3 regions of the Micromonospora sp. 4G55 genome follow, and region 1 is predicted to be linked to each of the others. Evidence: riboswitches for the same ligand, from Rfam matches in the RefSeq annotation. Region 1 holds a riboswitch; each other region holds the start of a gene.
What was found. A riboswitch is a leader RNA that binds a small molecule or an ion and turns the genes downstream of it on or off. The one in region 1 is predicted to bind cyclic di-AMP.
Positions count from the first base shown of each region.

Region 2: it holds a riboswitch for cyclic di-AMP, as region 1 does, so the genes downstream of both, JNW89_RS08820 (hypothetical protein) here and JNW89_RS22585 (hypothetical protein) in region 1, are expected to answer to the same signal.
Region 3: it holds a riboswitch for cyclic di-AMP, as region 1 does, so the genes downstream of both, JNW89_RS37315 (transglycosylase family protein) here and JNW89_RS22585 (hypothetical protein) in region 1, are expected to answer to the same signal.

Region 1 is NZ_JAEVHN010000315.1:127-6,378, forward strand. It holds partial or broken gene JNW89_RS22575 (HAD-IC family P-type ATPase) at 1-1,210, opposite strand, end outside; gene JNW89_RS22580 (YibE/F family protein) at 1,529-2,866, shown strand; cyclic di-AMP (ydaO/yuaA leader) riboswitch at 3,033-3,163, shown strand; gene JNW89_RS22585 (hypothetical protein) at 3,168-4,187, shown strand; gene JNW89_RS22590 (carbonic anhydrase) at 4,253-4,906, opposite strand; gene JNW89_RS22595 (helix-turn-helix domain-containing protein) at 5,139-5,468, shown strand; gene JNW89_RS22600 (S8 family serine peptidase) at 5,715-6,252, shown strand, end outside.
Region 2 is NZ_JAEVHN010000067.1:5,565-11,816, reverse strand. It holds gene JNW89_RS08830 (AAA family ATPase) at 1-246, shown strand, start outside; gene JNW89_RS08825 (cation diffusion facilitator family transporter) at 447-1,361, shown strand; cyclic di-AMP (ydaO/yuaA leader) riboswitch at 1,503-1,634, shown strand; gene JNW89_RS08820 (hypothetical protein) at 1,639-2,700, shown strand; gene JNW89_RS08815 (hypothetical protein) at 2,818-3,321, shown strand; gene JNW89_RS08810 (SRPBCC family protein) at 3,337-3,804, opposite strand; gene JNW89_RS08805 (PfkB family carbohydrate kinase) at 3,944-4,777, shown strand; gene surE (5'/3'-nucleotidase SurE) at 4,916-5,740, shown strand; gene JNW89_RS08795 (STAS domain-containing protein) at 5,772-6,140, opposite strand.
Region 3 is NZ_JAEVHN010000098.1:3,379-9,630, reverse strand. It holds gene JNW89_RS11375 (class I SAM-dependent methyltransferase) at 1-159, shown strand, start outside; partial or broken gene htpG (molecular chaperone HtpG) at 297-2,113, shown strand; gene JNW89_RS38060 (peptidoglycan-binding protein) at 2,164-2,337, opposite strand; partial or broken gene JNW89_RS38690 (peptidoglycan-binding protein) at 2,510-3,049, opposite strand; gene JNW89_RS36685 (hypothetical protein) at 3,051-3,176, opposite strand; cyclic di-AMP (ydaO/yuaA leader) riboswitch at 3,626-3,800, shown strand; gene JNW89_RS37315 (transglycosylase family protein) at 3,799-4,437, shown strand; gene nhaA (Na+/H+ antiporter NhaA) at 4,770-6,098, shown strand; gene JNW89_RS11340 (cation:proton antiporter) at 6,246-6,252, shown strand, end outside.

The DNA of each region.
Region 1 (6,252 bases):
CGGGCCAGCGGGTGTTCGCTGTCCGCCTCGACGCCGGCGGCGAGCCGCAGCACCTCGTCCTCGCCGGTCCCTGGCGCGGCGCCACCCCGACCACCGCGTGCTCCCCCTTGGTGAGGGTGCCGGTCTTGTCGAAGAGCACCACGTCCACGGTCCGCATCCGTTCCAGCGCGAGCCGGTCGCGGACCAGCACGCCGGAGCGGGCGGCCAACGCGGTGGAGAGCGCGATCACCAGCGGGATGGCCAGGCCGAGCGCGTGCGGGCAGGCGATCACCAGCACCGTCACGGTCCGCACCACGGCCTCGTCCCGCGCGCCCAGCGCGGTCCACACCACGACGGTCAGCACGGCGGTGCCGGTGGCGATGTAGAAGAGCCAGGCGGCGAAGCGGTCCGCCAGCGCCTGCGCCCGTCCGCCGGACTGCTGCGCCTGCGCCACGAGGCGCTGGATGCCGGCGAGGGTGGTCTGGTCGCCGACGGCCTCCACCCGGACCCGGATCGCCGAGTCGGCGGCGACGGTGCCGGCCACCACCCGGTCCCCGACCGCCCGGGAGACCGGGCGGGACTCACCGGTGACCATCGACTCGTCCAGCTCGGCGGCCCCGTCGACGATCCGCCCGTCGGCCGGCACCCGGCCACCGGGACGGACCAGCACCACGTCGGCCACCCGCAGCCCGCTCACCGGCACCCGTTCGGTGCCGCCCTGCGGCCCGACCCGCTCGGCCTCGTCGGGAAGCAGCGCGGCCAGCGCCGCGAGCGCACCCCGCGCCTGCCCGACGGCCTTCATCTCCTGCCAGTGCCCCAGCAGCATGATGGTGACCAGGGCGGCCAGCTCCCACCAGAAGTCCAGCTCGAAGGCGCCGAGGCTGGTGGCGAGCGAGGCGGCGTACGCGACGGTGATCGCCATCCCGATCAGCAGCATCATCCCCGGGGCCCGGTCGCGCACCTCGCGCACCGCGCCGACGAGGAACGGCCAGCCACCCCACCAGAAGACCACCGAGCCGAGCACCGGCCCGACCAGGGACCGGCCGGGGAACTCCAGCGAGTAGCCGAACCACTCCATCACCATGTGGCTGGTGGCGACCACGGGCAGGGTCAGCGCCAGGCAGAGCCAGAACCGGCGGCGGAACATCTCCGGGTCGTGGCCGGCGTGCTTGTCGTGCCCCCGGTGCCGGTCCGACCCCGGGGGCCCGGACTGTCCGGCGTGCTGGTCCATGCCCCCACGATGCCCGGTGGACGCGCTGCCGATGGCACGAACCGGGCGGACCCGCACCGAACCTGGCTACCATTCTCCGGCCATGACTCGCCATCCGCCGCAGCTGCCGCCGGCCCGCGTACCGCGCCGGGCTCGGCGGCCGTGGGCGACCGCCCGGGCGGGTCGACACACCGGGCGACCACGCCGCCCGGTCGCCCTGGGTGAGCACGCCGGCACCCAGGGCCCACATCGGGGTACGCGTTCCGCCACGCACGTTCCGCCGGTGAACCGACCGGCCGGCTGACACGTACCCCGCCCTGGATCGTTGGGAGACTCGCAATGGGCGCCGACCACACCCGTCCCGCTCCGTCCGCCCCACCGGGGGTGCGGCGGATCCTCGTCGCGACGGTGGTCCCGCTGTTCGTCATCACGGTGATCGCCGCCCTGGTGCTGTGGCCGCGCGACTCGCGGCCGGCCGACGGCGGCGCCGAGCCGGCGCGCCACCACGGCACGGTGACCCGGGTGGTGACCGAACCCTGCCCACCGACGCCGGAGGCGCCCGGCGCGGCCGAGGGCCCGTGCGGGACCGTGACGGTCAAGGTCGAGCAGGGCCCGGACAGCGGCCAGCAGGTGGAGACCCCGGTGCCCGCCGGCCCGGGTGCGCCCACCGTGGCGGTGGGCGACGAGGTGGTGCTGGTCCAGCTCGCCGACCCGGCCAACCCCACCGCCACCAGTTACCAGATCGCCGAACACCAGCGGGGCAAGCCCCTGGTGTGGCTGGTGGCGCTCTTCGCGGCGGCGATCGTGGCGTTCGGCCGGCTGCGCGGGCTGGCCGCGCTGGCCGGGCTGGGCGCCAGCTTCGCCATCCTGCTGGCCTTCGTCGTACCCGGCATCGCGGCGGGCGGCTCGCCGCTGCTGATCGCGATCACCGGCTCCGCGCTGATCATGTTCGTGGTGCTGTACCTGACCCACGGGATCACCGCGCAGACCTCGGTGGCGGTCCTCGGCACGCTCGGCAGCCTGGTGCTGACCGGAGTGCTCGGCAGTCTGGCCACCGCCGCCACCCACCTGACCGGGTTCGGCAGCGAGGAGGCCACCACGCTGTCGATGTACCAGCGCGACGTCGACCTGCACGGGCTGCTGCTGGCCGGCATCATCATCGGCTCGCTCGGCGTGCTCGACGACGTCACCGTCACCCAGGCCGCCACCGTCACCGAGCTGGCGCACGCCAACCCCGGACTGTCCCGGACGCAGCTCTACCGGGCCGCCACCCGGGTCGGCCGGGCGCACATCGCCTCCACGGTGAACACCATCGTGCTCGCCTACGCGGGCGCCTCGCTGCCGCTGCTGCTCCTGCTCACCGCCGACAGCCGGCCGGTGAGCCAGATCCTCACCAGCGAGTTCCTGGCCCAGGAGATCGTCCGCAGCGCGGTGGCGACGCTCGGCCTGGTCGCCGCTGTACCGCTGACCACCGCTCTGGCCGCGCTGGTCGCCACCGCCGGTCGTGGCCCGGCCGACGACCCGGCCCGGGACACCGGACCGGCACCCACGCCCCGCCCCTCCGCCGACCGGGACGCGGCGCTCGAGGCGCTGAGCGCGTCGCGTCCCGGCGGACCGTCCACCCCGGCCCCCGCACGGTGGCCCGACCCGGAAAGGAGCACGGACACCGCATGGTGACACTCCGCTGCGTGACCGACGCCGACGCGGAACCTGACGAACGCGTCACTCGTCACGCATCGCTACGACGAAATAACGCTTTTAGTCGGGTTCTGGACGTAGATCCCCGGTACGACTCTCGGGTAACCTCGCTGCCGGTCACCGCCGAAGGCGCGCAGCGGCGCCTGCGGTGCCGCCGCCCAATCGCCGCGAGGCGAACCGGGGAACCAGGTACATGGGGTGAATCCGCGCGAGCGGTAGGGGCCACTTCCGTCCCGAACCCGTCAGCTAACCCGGTCGGCGGTCGACGGAAGGGAACACTGTGACGGCACCCCTGCGCCGCTGGTTGACTCCGGTGGTGGCCGTGTTCGCCGCTCTGGCCATCCTCGGCGGGCCGACAGCCGCGATCGCCGCGCCCTCGACCCCCACCCCCTCCGGGCACGAGGAGGACGACGAGCCCAAGCTGCTCACCGACGTCATCGAGCTGCGCAACCGCGAGTACTCGAAGGCCAAGACGCAGCTGGAGAAGTCCAAGAAGCGCCAGCAGCAGCTCGCGCTGGAGGTGCGGCGCGCGCAGGACGAGCTGGCGGCGTTGCAGCCGACGGTCTCGCAGATCGCGGCGCAGTCGTACCGGACCGGCCGGATCGGCGCGGTGGCGATGCTGCTGGAGAGTGACGCCCCCGACTCGTTCGTCCGGCGAGCCGCCGCCCTGGACGAGCTGAACATGGTCAACGCGCAGAAGCTGGCCAAGGTCACCGCCGCCAAGAACCGCGCGGAGCAGGCCAAGCTGGCGCTGGACGCCGAGGTGCGCGAGCAGCAGAAGCTCACCAACGACATGGCCCGGGAGAGCCGGGAGGCGGAGAAGGCCCTCCAGCTGGTCGGTGGCCGGGGCTTCACCGGCGGCCTGGTCGACGCGACCTCGCCGGTGGCCCGGATCGGCCCCGGCCGGATGGCGGACGGCAGCTGGCGTCCCGAGTCGCGTACCGAGGACGACCCGACCACCTCCGGCACCATCACGCCGCGCACCCTGCACGCGTACAAGGAGGTCCGGCGCGCCGGCTTCAACCGGTTCGCGGGCTGCTACCGGCCCGGTGGACCGTGGGAGCACCCGAAGGGCAAGGCCTGCGACTGGTCGTTGCAGCGGAGCGGCTTCGCGCCCTGGCACAACAACGACACCCGGATGTACGGCAACAACCTGGCCGCGTTCCTGATCCGCAACGCCGACCGGCTCGGCATCTACTACGTGATCTGGAACCGGCAGATCTGGTTCCCGGCGACCGGGTGGAAGTCGTACAGCGGACCGTCGAACCACACCGACCACGTGCACATGTCGATGCTCTAGCGCGCGGCGCGTACCGAACGAGGGCCGTCCCCGGTGGGGGCGGCCCTCGTCGCGTGCGGGGGGGGTCAGCCGGCGACGGCGGTCGCCCGATCGCCGGCCTGGGCCGGCACGGCGCTCGGCACCGCGGCCACCGTCCGCACCTCACCGGCGGCCAGCCGGTACGACATGCCGACCACCGCGCACCGCCCCTCGGCGACCGCGGCGGCCAGTACGGCGGAGTTGCCCAGCAGCGCCTCGACGGTGTGCGCGATGTGAATGTCGACAATCCCGTCGACGTCGTCGACGCCCTGCTCGGCGGCCCGCCGGAGGCTGGGCGCCACCGCGTCCACCACCGCCCGCAGGTGCCCGACCGGCGGCGTGCCGGTTCGCGCGGCGTCCCGGGCGGCCTGGACCGCCCCGCAGGAGTCGTGGCCGAGCACCACCACCAGCGGGGTGCCCAGGACGCTCACCGCGTACTCGACGCTGCCGAGCACCTCGGGGCCGGCGGTGTGCCCGGCGGTACGGACCACGAAGAGGTCACCCAGACCCCGGTCAAAGATGATCTCGGCGGCGAGGCGGGAGTCGGAGCAGCCGACGATCACCGCGAACGGGTGCTGGCCGTCGGCGACCGCCGCCCGGTGCAGCGAGTCCTGGTTGGGGTGGCGCTGCGCGCCCGTCACGAAGCGCCGGTTGCCGGCGTGCAGCTCGGCGAGCGCCTGCGTCGGATCGGTCAGGGTCATTGCCTCACCTCGGTCCCTCACGAGATCGGCCTGGTCACACCCGGCCGGCGACGGAGGCGGCCTCGCCGCCCACCGTCACACGTAGCAGAAGATACGTCAAGGTATACGTGATACGGATTTCATACTTTGCCCCGGCGTCGACGTGATGTTTCGTCGCGGCGTCCCGCGGGCTGCCGGCCGGGAGGCGGAGCCAGGGGAGCCAGGGCGGAAAACCCGATGGACTGGCCATACGATGGCGGGCATGGCGACGACTGCGCAGAACGGGAGCACCCGGAACTGGACGTTCCTCACCAACCACGCGCACGTGCTGCTCGCCATCGCCCGCAACCCCACCGCCCGGCTGCGGGACGTCGCCGACGAGGTCGGGGTGACCGAGCGCGCCGCGCAGGCGATCGTCGCCGACCTGGAGGTTGGCGGCTACCTCCACCGCACCCGGGTGGGCCGGCGCAACGAGTACACGGTCAACCCGCGCGGCCACTTCCGGCACCCGGCCGAGTCCGACCGTCAGGTGGGTGACCTGCTCGCCCTCTTCACCGGCGAGCGTGCCGAGTCCAGCTCCTGACGGCCGCCCTCGTCGCTCCGCGCCGACCGCGCGGCGCTCGCCGGCCCCGGTGTCGGTCCGGTCGACCACGACGTGACCACGGCCCGACCGACCACCGGCTTGCCCGGACGTCGGTCCGGTCGACCACGGCACGACCGCCGGCCCCGTCCGGTTGCCTCGTCGGCGCGCAACGCCCGACGCAGGGCGCCCTGAAGGACCGGACCGCCCGTCGCCCCGTCCCGGGCGCGGCGGCGGTAATCTCAGCGCGTGCGCGAGAGCTTCCGGCCGACTGGGACGGCGCTGACCGAGACCTCCGGGCGTCCATCCCGGACCGTCCTCGGTGGAGTGGTGGCGGCCCTGCTCGCCTCGCTCGTGGTGTCACCGGCACCGGCCGTGGCGGCCCCGAACTGCCCCAGCCCGGCCGGCGGGGTCGCCCCCGCCGAGACGCCGTGGGCGCTGCGCCGGCTCGACCCGGCGTCGGCCTGGCGGATCACCCGGGGCGAGCGGATCACCGTGGCGGTCATCGACTCCGGCGTCTCCCCCACCCATCCGCTGCTCAAGGGGCAGGTGCGCGAGGGCCGCGACTTCAACGGCCTGCCATCGATGCAGGGCCGGTGCGACCTGGCCGGCCACGGCACCATCGTGGCCGGGATCATCGCCGGGCGGGACGACACCGGAGCCCCGTACAGCGGCATCGCGCCCGCGGCCCGGATCCTGCCGGTCCGGGTGCTGCCCGACACCCAGCGCACCAGCGACCCCGGCCTGCCCCTGCAGATCGCCAACGCGATCCGCTGGTCGGCCGACC
Region 2 (6,252 bases), on a different contig from region 1:
GAGGGCACGGTCGGCGTGATCACGCCGGTGCCGCGCCGCGACGAGGTGGCCGGCTGGCTGGACGGGCACGGCGGCTCCCGGCTCCAGGTGGTGACCAGCCTCCAGGCCAAGGGCATGGAGTACGACGGCGTCGTGCTCATCGCCCCGAGCGAGATCCGGGCCGACCCCGGCTCGGGCGTGCGCACCCTCTACGTCGCCCTCTCCCGCGCCACCCAGCGCCTCACCACCATCGACCCCACACCCTGACCCCCGCCCCACCCCGGCCGTCAAGCCGCTCCCGCGTCGCCGCGGACCGCGCACTTTCAGAGAAGAAGGGGCCTCGGAGCGCAAAATAGCCACGCTTTCTCGGAAAGTGCGGGCGCGGCATGGCCGTGGGGGTTAGTTGCATACATAGCGATGTGAGCATAGATTGGGTTCGGGCCGGCGGGGCGACGGAGGGTGTGGGCGTGGGCGCAGGTCATGACCACCACGGGTCGGTCTCGAACGCGGCGCACCGGCACCGGGGGCGGCTCTGGGCGGCCTTCGCGTTGCTCGCCGCGCTGATGGTGGTCGAGGCGGTCACCGCGTTCGGCACCGGCTCGCTGGCCCTGCTCTCCGACGCCGGGCACATGTTCACCGACGTGCTCGGCATCGGCATGGCGCTGGCCGCCATCACCGCCACCCGGCACGGCGACCGGGACCCGCAGCGCACCTTCGGGCTCTACCGGCTCGAGGTGCTGGCCGCGCTCGCCAACGCCGCCCTGCTCAGCGGGGTGGCGATCTACGTGCTGATCGAGGCGGTCCGCCGGTTCGGCGACCCGCCGGAGGTGCGGACCGGGCCGATGCTGGCGGTGGCGGTGCTCGGCCTGCTGGCCAACCTCGTCGCGTTCGCGCTGCTGCGCGAGGGGGCGCGGGAGAGCATCAACCTGCGCGGGGCGTACCTGGAGGTGCTCGGCGACCTGCTCGGCTCGCTGGGCGTGATCGGGGCCGCGCTGCTCATCGCCGGCACCGGCTGGTGGTGGGCCGACCCGGCGGTGGCGGTCGCGATCGGCCTGTTCATCCTTCCCCGCACCTGGCGGCTCGGCCGCGCGGCGGTGCGCATCCTGGTCCAGGCCGCCCCGGAGCATCTCCAGGTGACCGCCGTGCACGACCGGCTGACCGCCGTCCCCGGCGTCGCCGAGGTGCACGACCTGCACGTCTGGACGCTCACCTCCGGCATGGAGGTCGCCTCCGCCCACCTCACCATGGTCCCCGGCGCCGAGGTCGGCACGGTGCTCGCCGCCGCCCGCACCGCCCTGCACGAGGACTTCCACATCGAGCACGCCACCCTCCAGATCGAGCCGGGGGCCGCCCCCGGCGCCTGTGGGCAGGTCGAGTGGTGACAAAATCGGACACCTATTGTCCGGTTGTGCCACCTACACCACGATTCACTCCAGTACCCTCAGTCACGAAACGGGCGGGTGTCACACCCGTACCGGTAGGCTCGGTCCCGGCCTCCGCCAGGCGGCACCCTCCGGTGCCGGCGGTGGCCGTCGCCTAATCGCCTGCCAGGGCGAGCCGGGGAACCATGTTCGTGGGGTGCATCCGCGTCAGCGGTAGGGATCTTCCGTCCCGAACCCGTCAGCTAACCCGGTCGGCGGCTGACGGAAGGACATGTGCATGCACGTACGACGTACCACCGCACGGCTGGTGGCCGCGGTCGTCGCGACGCTCGCCCTCGGGGTGTCGTCCGCGCCGGTCCCGGCGACGGCCGCTCCCCCCGCCACCGGGCTCGCCGCCGCCCCCGGCAACGACGAGGAGGGCGGCACCCCGGCACTGCGCGCCCAGCTCGACGCAGCCAGCAAGGGCTGGATCGACGCCAAGGCCGCGCTGGAACGCTCCACCAAGCGGCAGCAGGAACTCAACAACCAGCTCAAGACGATGGAGTCGGAGCTGACCGTCCGGCAGGGCAAGGTCGGCGAGATCGCCGGCGTGGCGTACCGGACCGGGCGACTCGGGCCGGTGTCGGCGCTGCTCAACAGCTCCAGCCCGGAAGGCTTCCTGGACCGGGCGGCGGCGCTGGAGACGGTGGCTTCCAACGAGGACCGGGAGCTGCGCAACCTGATCCGGACCCGCGACGAGGCCACCCGCACCCGGGGCGCGCTCGACAAGGAGCTCGTCGAGCAGCGCAAGCAGGTCGCGGTGATGGCCAAGCGCAAGCAGCAGGCCGAACGGGCCCTGGCGGTGGCCGCCGCCGACAAGCCCGCCGCCAGCGCCGGCGGCGGCTCCAACGCGGGGACCTCCACCGCCAACGCCAAGGCGGCGCCGCGCAACCCCGACGGCTCCTGGCCGTCGGAGTCGTGCAGCGTCAACGACCCCACCCCGGCCAACGGCTGCATCACCCCGCGCATGCTCAACGCGCTGCAGCAGGCTCAGGCGGCCGGCTTCACCCGGTACGTCTCCTGCTACCGCCCCAGCGGCTCCGGCGAGCACCCCAAGGGCCGGGCCTGCGACTTCGCGGCGCAGAAGAGCGGCTTCGGCGGCGACGCGACCGGCGGCGACAAGACGTACGGCAACAACCTGGCCGCGTACTTCATCCGCAACTCCGACCGGCTCGCCGTGCTCTACGTGATCTGGTACCGGCAGATCTGGCTGCCCAGCAGCGGGTGGAAGTCGTACAGCGGGGCCGGCGGGGACCCGTCCAGCGACCACACCAACCACGTGCACCTGTCGGTCTACTGACCGACCCGCGGCGGGGCCCGTCCGAGGCGGACGGGCCCCGTCGTACGCGCGTCGACGTACCCGGGATGTCGTCGACCGGCCCACGACGCAGCGCGACGGCCGGGCGAGCATCAAGGCATGACCCGACTCTCCCCCGACGGCCGCAAGACCCTGCTCACCCTGCACCTGGTGACCGCGCTGGGCTGGCTCGGCGCGGACCTCGTGCTGCTCACCCTCGGCATCGCCGGGCTGCGCGGCGCCGACCCGGAGGTGGTCTACCCGGCGGCGGCGCTGGTCGCGACCTGGCTCTTCGCGCCGCTGAGCGTGCTGGTCTGGGTGGTCGGCGTGACCAGCGCGCTGCTGACCCCCTGGGGACTGCTGCGCTGGCGTTGGGTGGTGGTCAAGCTGGTGCTCACCACGGTGATGATCGGCCTGGTGCTCTTCGCGCTGACGCCGAACCTGCGCGCCGCCGCCGGACCGGACGCCACCGCGCACCAGCGCATCGACGTGGTGGTCGCCCCCGCGGTCTCCACCGGCCTGCTGGTCACCATGACCGTGATCTCCACCTGGAAGCCGTGGGGCCGCAACCGCCGGGCTGTCCCGCCGCCCCGCCGGACGGCGGCACCCGCCGGCCGCCGCTGACTGGACCGGGGGGGGTCAGCTCGGGACCGGGCCGCCGTCGGCCTTCCGGTCCAGCACCGGGCCGAGCCGGCTGGCCAGGCCCAGGTGCGCGGCCCGGGCCTGGCGGAACGCGTACCCGAACAGCGGCGCCGGCGCGGAGAGGGTGATCTCCACGTCGATCCGCAGCACGTCGCCCTCCTCCTGGAGCCGGGTGTGGTTGCGCACGGTCGTGCCGGGCTGCTGCCGGGCCACCGTGACGATCTCGTCGTCGGAGACCACCAGGACGTCGGCCTGGTAGGTGACCGGGAACCGCAGCGGCCCCAGCTCCAGCCGGTCGGTGATGGCGTAGCTGGCCCGCGCGCCCGGACGGGTCGGCAGCCGGCGCACCCGGACGATCAGCGGATGCAGCTCCTCCTGCCGGGCGGGATCGCTCAACAGCGCCACCGCGTCCGCCCGTGAGCAGCGCGCCTGCACCGTGTAGCTGAACGACTCCCGCCGGACCACTCCACCCTCCACCCCTCGTCGGTCGCCCGATCGTCCCGTACGACGGCCGGGCTGGCAATCGCAGGCGGCATGACGGTGCCCCGGCGGGGAATCCGGCCGGCGACGGCCACGGGAGGCGGGGCATGGACGGGTACGACGGATGAGCGGGCACGTGATGGTCTTCGCTCCGACGCCACGGCTGACGGTGACCGTCGACCAGCCCAGCGACCAGCCGGAACTGCACCTGCACCCGGGCGGGCAGGGCGTCTGGCAGGCCCGGATGATCATGTCGCTGGGGGTGCCGGTGGTGCTCTGCACGACGCTCGGCGGCGAGCTCGGGCAGGTGCTGGAGCCGCTGCTGGCCACCGAGGGGGTGGACCTGCGGGTGGTGCGGCGCGACTCGTGCAGCGGCGGCTACGTGCACGACCGGCGCGACGGCACCCGGCACGAGATCGTCGACGTGGTCGGCGCGCCGCTGAGCCGGCACGAGCTGGACGAGCTCTACAACCTCTCGCTCGGTGAGGGGCTGCGGGCCCCGGTGAGCGTGCTCAGCGGCCCCAACGAACCCTCGCTCGTCCCGGCCGACCTCTACCGCCGCTTCGCCGCCGACCTGGGCGCCAACGGCGGCCGGGTGGTGGTGGACCTCGCCGGCGAGCACCTGACCGCCGTGCTGGCCAGCGGGGTGTTCTTCCTCAAGGTCAGCCACGAGGAGCTGATCGCCGACGGGCGGTCCACCGGCGCGGAGGAGGACGAACTCACCCGCGCCATGTACGACCTGCACGCCTCCGGCGCCGAGAACGTGGTGGTCAGCCGGGCCGACCGGCCGGCGCTCGCCCTGGTCGACGGGGAGGTGTTCGAGGTGGAGATGCCCCGGCTGGAGGCGGCCGACCCGCGCGGGGCCGGCGACTCGATGACCGCCGGGGTGGCGCCGTGGTCGCCGGCGGCGGCGACGTGCGTACCGCGATCCGCACCGGCGCGGCGGCCGGGGCGCTGAACGTCACCCGGCACGGGCTGGGCACCGGCCGGCTGGACACCATCGCCGGCCTGGTCGACCGGGTCCGCCTGGTGCCGGCCGCAGCCGGCCGCAGGAGCGGACCACCCCGGACGAGCTGGCCGACCGGGCGGTGGACCGGTGACGCTGCGGGTGCTGGTCACCAACGACGACGGGATCGCCGCGCCGGGCATCCTGGCGCTGGCCCGGGCGGCGGCCGAGCGTGGCCTGGACGTGGTGGTGGCCGCTCCGCTGGAGGAGGCGAGCGGCACGAGCGCCTCGATGACCGCCGTGGAGCGGGAGGGGCACGTGGTGGTGCGCGACCATCCGCTGCCGGAGCTGCCCGGGGTGCCCGCGTACGGGGTCGGCGGGTCGCCCGGCTTCATCGCGCTGATCGCCGTGCACGGGGCCTTCGGGCCGCCGCCGACGGTGCTGCTCTCCGGGATCAACCGGGGCGCCAACGCCGGCCGGGCGGTGCTGCACTCCGGCACGGTCGGCGCGGCCTTCACCGCCGCCGCCAACGGCTGCCGCGCCATGGCCGTCTCGCTGGACGTGCTCTCCGTCGGCGAGGCCACCGCCGTCAGCGGCGGGGCCGCGGTCTCCGCCGCCGCCCGGGTACGCGACGCGGAGCGGCACTGGGACACCGCCGCCCGGGTGGCGCTGGACCTGCTGCCCCGGCTGACCGCCGGGCCGGTGGAGAGCGTGCTCAATGTCAACGCCCCGGACCTGCCGCACGGGCGGCTGCGCGGCGTGCGGCGGGGCACCCTGGCCAGCTTCGGCCAGGTGCAGATGACGGTGGCCGAGTCCGGGCACGGCTTCGTACGGACCTCGCTGGAGGAGCCGGGGCAGGCCGTGCAGCCCGGCACCGACCTGGCCCTGCTGGCCGCCGGGTACGCCTCCGTCACCGCCGTCCGGGCGGTCACCGAGGTCGCCGACGTGGACCTCTCCGGTCTGGGCGGCGACTGACCGCGCCACGTGGGGGCCGGCGGTGCCGGCGTCAGGCGCCGGGGAGGACCTCGGGGGTCGGGGCCGCATGGCCGGCGAAGTAGGGCTCCGGCGCGCCGAAGAGGCCGAGCAGGCCGGTGACCCAGAGCTGCCGGTGGACGAACCGGCTGGGCTCGGTGACCACCAGCTTGACGCCGCTCACCTCGGCCGTCTGGAACCCGGCCACCATGGCGCTGATGCCGACGGAGTCGATGAAGGTGACGAGTCGCATGTTCAGCTCGATCCGGGACGGACGGCCCTTCGCGAGCACCTCGGCGATCGCCTCACGCACCTCGTACGCGGTGTCGACGTCGATCTCCCCTCGCGGAGCGATCTCCATGACACCACCCGGCAGAACCGACTTCACGATCGACAGGCTCACGCGAGCACCTCCACTCGCCCGTCAACGGGCGCCTCATCAGTACGCGGGCCGCGACCGAGAGTATTCCTCCGACGGCCTCGGTCGCCACCCCCCGGGGTGAGCAATTCGCGGA
Region 3 (6,252 bases), on a different contig from region 1:
CACCGGCGCCGGCCCGACCGGGTGGCGGCCCTGCTGGACGCCGCCGGGCTGGTGGTGCACGCGCGGATGCAGCGCGAGCCGCAGGAGTTCGCCGGGCGGCCGGAACCCACCCCGCAGGCCTATCTGCTGGCGCGCCACCCGGCTGACGACCGGCGGTGACCGGGCGACCACGACGCTCGTATCCTTCTCCCGCGGATCCTGTCCGTGGACCGAAACGAGCCGATGAGGAGGTTGGTGTGAGTAGCCGGACCGAGACGTTGGAGTTCCAGGCCGAGACGCGTCAACTGCTGCAGTTGATGGTGCACTCGATCTACTCGCACAAGGACGTCTTCCTGCGGGAGTTGGTCTCCAACGCCTCCGACGCGCTGGACAAGCTGCGGCTGGAGTCGCTGGTCGACAAGGATCTGGAGGCCGACACCGCCGACCTGCACATCGAGATCGAGACCGATCCGGCGGCCCGCACCCTCACCGTGCGGGACAACGGCATCGGCATGTCCCGCGAGGACGTCGTCTCGCTGATCGGCACCATCGCCCGCTCCGGCACGGCCGAGCTGCTACGCAAGCTGAAGGAGTCCCGGGAGGCCTCCGCCCAGGACCTGATCGGCGTCGGCTTCTACTCGACGTTCATGGTGGCCGACACCGTCACCCTGCTGACCCGCCGGGCCGGCCAGACCGAGGGCACCCGCTGGGAGTCCACCGGCGAGGGCACCTACGTCGTGGAGACGGTCGACGACGCTCCGCAGGGCACCTCGGTCACCGTGCACCTGAAGCCGGCCGACAGCGAGGACAATCTCGCCGACTACACCGACCACGGCAAGATCCGCGAGATCGTCAAGCGGTACTCCGACTTCATCGCCTGGCCGATCCGGCTCGTCACGCCCGACGCCGAGCCGGTCACCCTCAACTCGATGAAGGCGCTCTGGGCCCGGCCGCGCGACGAGGTCGCCGAGGAGGAGTACCGCGACTTCTACCGGCACGTCAGCCACGACTGGGCCGACCCGCTGGAGACCATCCACATGCGGGGAGAGGGCGTCTTCGAGTACGAGGCGCTGCTCTTCATCCCCACGCACGCGCCGTTCGACCTGTTCATGGCCGACGGCCGGCGCGGGGTGCAGCTGTACGTCAAGCGGGTGTTCGTGATGGACGACTGCGCCGCGCTCATGCCCAACTACCTGCGCTTCGTCAAGGGCGTGGTGGACGCGCACGACCTGTCGCTGAACATCTCCCGGGAGATCCTCCAGCAGGACCGGCAGATCCAGATCGTGCGCCGCCGGCTGGTCCGCAAGGTGCTCGCCACCGTCAAGGAGATGCGTACCGAGCACGCCGACCGGTACCGGGCCTTCTGGTCGGAGTTCGGCCGGGTGGTCAAGGAGGGGCTGCTGGAGGACCCGGACAACCAGCAGGCGATCCTCGACATCGTCTCGGTCGCCTCCACCCACGACGCCACCGAGCCCACCACGCTGCGCGAGTACGTCGAGCGGATGAAGGACGGCCAGGAGGAGACCTACTACGCCACCGGCGAGACCCGGGCCATGCTGGAGAACTCGCCGCACATGGAGGCCTTCCGCGCCAAGGGCTACGAGGTGCTGCTGCTCACCGACCCGGTCGACGAGGTGTGGGTGGAGCGGGTCGCGCAGTTCGACGGCCGGCCGCTGCGCTCGATCGCCAAGGGCAGGTGGACCTGGACACCGCGCAGGAGCGCGAGGAGGCCGAAACGGAACGGGAGCGGCAGACCAAGGAGTACGCCGCCCTGCTCGCCTTCCTCGGCGGCGCGCTGGCCGACAGCGTCAAGGAGGTGCGGCTCTCCTCCCGCCTGACCACCTCGCCGGCCTGCATCGTCGGCGACGCGCACGACATCACGCCCACGCTGGAGAAGATGTACCGCGCGATGGGGCAGGAGGTGCCGAAGGTCAAGCGCATCCTCGAACTCAACCCGACCCACCCGCTGGTCACCGGCCTGCGCGCGGCGCACGAGCGTGGCGGCGACTCGGGTGCCCTCACCGAGACCGCCGAGCTGCTGTACGGCATGGCGCTGCTCGCCGAGGGCGGCGACCTGGCCGACCCGGCCCGGTTCGCCCGGGTCCTCGCCGACCGGCTGGCCCGTACCCTCTGACGCGACGACGGCCCCGGCCCGGTGGGGGAGCACCGGGCGGGGGCGCCTGCTCAGGAACCGACCCGCACGCCCATCGCCGCCCAGGTGGCCGGGCCGACCACCCCGTCCACGGTCAGCCCCCGCATGCCCTGGTACCAGCGCACGCCGGCCTCGGTCTTCGCGTCGAAGGCGCCGTTCGCCGGGCCGCACCGCTTCGCGCCGACGAACCGCTGAACGAAGGCCACGTCCCCGCCCGTGCTGCCGCGCCGCAGCGTCCGCGAGCCCGGTCTGCCCCCGGACACCGGCGTCGCCGGCCGGCCGCTGGGCACCGACGGGGGCCGGCGTGACGGCCGCGCGCAGGGCCGCCACGGTACGCGGGCCGACCACCCCATCGGCGGTGAGCTTTCGGGCGGTCTGGAACGACCGTACCCAGGCGGCCACGGCCGGCCCGAACACCCCGTCGGCCGTCAGCCGGGCCCCGAGGCGGTTGGCGACGGCCTGCAACTCCCGGACGTCACCGCCCCGGCAGCCGGCGCGCAGCAGCCGGTCGCCGAGCCGCGCCGTCGTGGCGGTGGCGATCCCCCACGGGTGGCGGCTGTCCTCCAGGCTCCGCTGGTGGCTGACGCTGACGTGCAGGTGCTTGTCGTGCGGGTTCGGCCCGGTGTACCGGGCCGGTCGGAAGCTGCGGGTACGGCTCCAGATCTTCCGGTCGTAGATGACGTACTGGGTGGACGGATGGTTGACGGCCTGCCGGACGACCAGCAGCGGGTCGATCCCGTCGACGTCCACGTCCACCGCGTTGACCGACTGGTCGTCATTGTCCGGATTATGGTCCGAGCGGCGCGCCTGGTGACTGGCATCGCCCAACCAGCCGTCGGACTTGCGGTCCCGCTGCGGCCAGCGGGTGTCTATCTCCTCGCGCAGCACCCGCAGCGCGGGCGCCAGGTGCACGCCCATCTCACTCCTCCTCTTCCAGCGCGGCGGCCAGGTCGAAGTCGACCTCGTCGCCGGCCAGGCTCTCCGGGTCGTCGTCCTCGTCCAGGGTGGCGACGAGGTAGTCGGTGTCGATGCTGACGGTGTCCATGAAGGTCCTTCCTCTCGCGGATGGCCGGCCGCCGCGAACCGAGGCGGACCGTGACGGCCAGGGCGCCGGCGACCGGCATCCGACGGTCGGCGGGTCCGAAGCGTCGGCGCCGCGGCCGCGCTCTGCTCCCTACCGTCCGAGTCGGCGGCCGGGCTGCCCAGACATGAGTCGCCAATCAGCGGCAACGCTGACCGTCCGGCGGCGCGGGCCGCCGATCGAACCCGCCTGACCAGCGAAGACGGGGAGGTGACGGCACCTGATCCGCCGCTCGGGGCGAGACTTTCGGCCCAGTCGTGACAGGTTCCCGACCGGCCCTTGTAGAGCACCGCCGGCCACCCCGCAACTCGAAGGACGAAGCCGTCGCTCAGCCGGGTGAAGAACTTCACAAGAAGTGGGCAATCGCCCGAAACAGTTCCTAACGTCGTTCGTGTTCGCGATCGCGGACACCACGGCCGGTAACGCCTAATCCATGCCGCCGGCCGGTGGGACCTTTTCAGCGGGCATGGAGCGGGGGACCCACACGTTCCTCGGTGCACGTCACCTCGGGGTGAAGCCGCCCACGGGCGGCCGGGCTCCTCGGCCCGAACCCGACAGCTCACCTCGTCGGCGTGGAGGAATCCACATGGCAACTGAATACACCGCCCGTCACCGACGGGTCAGCTCGCGCCGCATCGCCGTCGGCACGCTCGCCGTCGGTGCGGTCACCGGGGTCGCCGCCGTCCTGGCACCGGCGTCGCCGGCGAGCGCCGCCAGCGTCAACTGGGACGCGATCGCCCAGTGCGAGTCCGGCGGCAACTGGCACATCAACACCGGCAACGGCTACTACGGCGGCCTGCAGTTCTCGCAGAGCACCTGGTCCGGCTACGGCGGCAAGAAGTACGCCTCCCGCGCCGACCTGGCCAGCCGGGGCGAGCAGATCGCGATCGCCGAGAAGGTGCGCGACGGTCAGGGCATCGGTGCCTGGCCGACCTGCGGCCGGAAGGGTGGCTCCACCAGGAGCTACTCCACCACCTCGGAGAAGTCGCAGAAATCGCAGAAGTCGGAGCGGCGCTCGTCGAGGGCCACCGCCACCGAGCGGTCCTCGCGGGAGCAGCACAGCACCCGCAGCCAGCGGCGCAGCGCGCCGGCCGGGACCGGCGACGTGTACGTGGTGCGGCCGGGTGACACCCTGTCGCAGATCGCCGACGCCCGGGACCTGGCCGGTGGCTGGCAGGCGCTGTACGAGCGCAACAAGCGCGTGGTCGGCGCGACCCGGGGCTGATCTTCCCCGGTCAGAAGCTCAGCCTCTGACGCGTCACCGCCCTGCACCAGGGGTGGACCGTATCGACGCCCGGCCGGCCCGTGCCGCGCGTCGTGGTCTCCCGTGGCGCACCGTCGGAGCACCCGGCGCGGTGTCACTCCGATTCACCTGGCGGTGGCGACGGCCGGTTGGTCGCGCCGCGCCGGGTAGCGGCAGCGCCACGTGCCCGGTCCCGAGCACGGCCGAGCGCGGAACCCGACGGGCCCGCCGCGGTGCCGGATAGGGTTGGCCCAGGTGTGCCGGGAAGTCTGGTCGGCGATGGATGACGCGACCCCTGCCGACGAGGAGTTTCCGTGACCGACGCCACCCGGCGCCGTGCCAACCTGTTCGCCCGACGCTCGTGGGGCGAGACCAGCCGTATCTCCGCCATTCTCCGCAAGGAGACCGTGGGCGGAGGCCTTCTGCTCATCGGGGCCCTGTTGGCGCTCGTCTGGTCGAACTCGCCCTGGGCGGACAGCTACCAGTCGCTTCGGGACTTCCGGGTCGGTCCCGCGTCGCTGCACCTCGACCTCAGCCTGGCCACCTGGGCTGCCGACGGCCTGCTGGCGATCTTCTTCTTCGTCGCCGGCCTGGAACTCAAGCGTGAGTTCGTCGCCGGCGACCTGCGGGATCCGCGTCGCGCCGCGGTGCCGGTCGCGGCGGCCGTCGGTGGGGTGCTCCTGCCGGCCGCCATCTACTACGTCATCGCCGCCGGCGCGGGCGGGGGCGCGGTCAAGGGCTGGGCCATCCCGACCGCGACCGACATCGCCTTCGCGCTGGCGGTGCTCGCGGTGGTCGGCCGGTTCCTGCCCTCCGCGCTGCGCACCTTCCTGCTCACCCTGGCCGTCGTTGACGACCTGCTGGCGATCGTCATCATCGCGGTCTTCTACACCAGCGACTTGTCGGTCGCGCCGCTGTTGGGCGCCCTGGTGCCGCTGGCGGTGTTCGGCTTGCTGGTGCAGCGCCGGGTCCGGTCGTGGTGGCTGCTGCTGCCCCTGGCCGCGGCGACCTGGACGCTGATGCACGAGTCCGGGGTGCACGCCACCGTGGCGGGGGTCCTGTTGGCGTTCACCGTTCCGGTGATCCGCAGCGAAGCCGCCGGTGGGCCGGATGCGGGACCGGGTCTGGCCGAGCACTTCGAGCACCGGTTCCGGCCCATTTCCGCCGGGGTGGCGGTGCCGGTTTTCGCGTTCCTCTCCGCCGGCGTCACCATCGGTGGTGTCGCCGGTCTGGCCACCGCCCTGACCGACCGGGTGGCGCTGGGCATCGTGGCCGGCCTCCTCGTCGGCAAGCCGGTCGGCATCATGGCCGCCACCTGGCTGGTCTCCCGGTTCACCCGGGCCGACCTGGACGAGGGCCTCAACTGGCTCGACGTGCTCGGGCTGGCGCTGCTCGGCGGGATCGGCTTCACCGTGTCGCTGCTCATCGGCGAGCTGGCCTTCGGCCTCGGCAGCGAACGCGACGGCCACGTGAAGGTCGCTGTACTCGCCGGGTCCCTGCTCGCGGCGCTGCTCGCGACGGTCATCCTCCGCGCCCGCACCCGCCTGTACCGGCGGGTGCACGAGCTGGAGACCGTCGACCGTGACCGGGATGGCATCCCGGACGTCTACGAGTGGCAGACCGACGGCACCGCTGGTCGCTGAGCTCACGCACGAACCCGCTGCCGCCCCCCGTGGCCGGCGCGGTGTGGTTCACCCGCTGGTGCCCGGTGGTTATGATCACCGGGATCCGTGGAGCGCCGGGAAGTCTGGTCGGCACCTCGACCAACCACGTCCCCCGGAGGTCAACCCGTGCTGC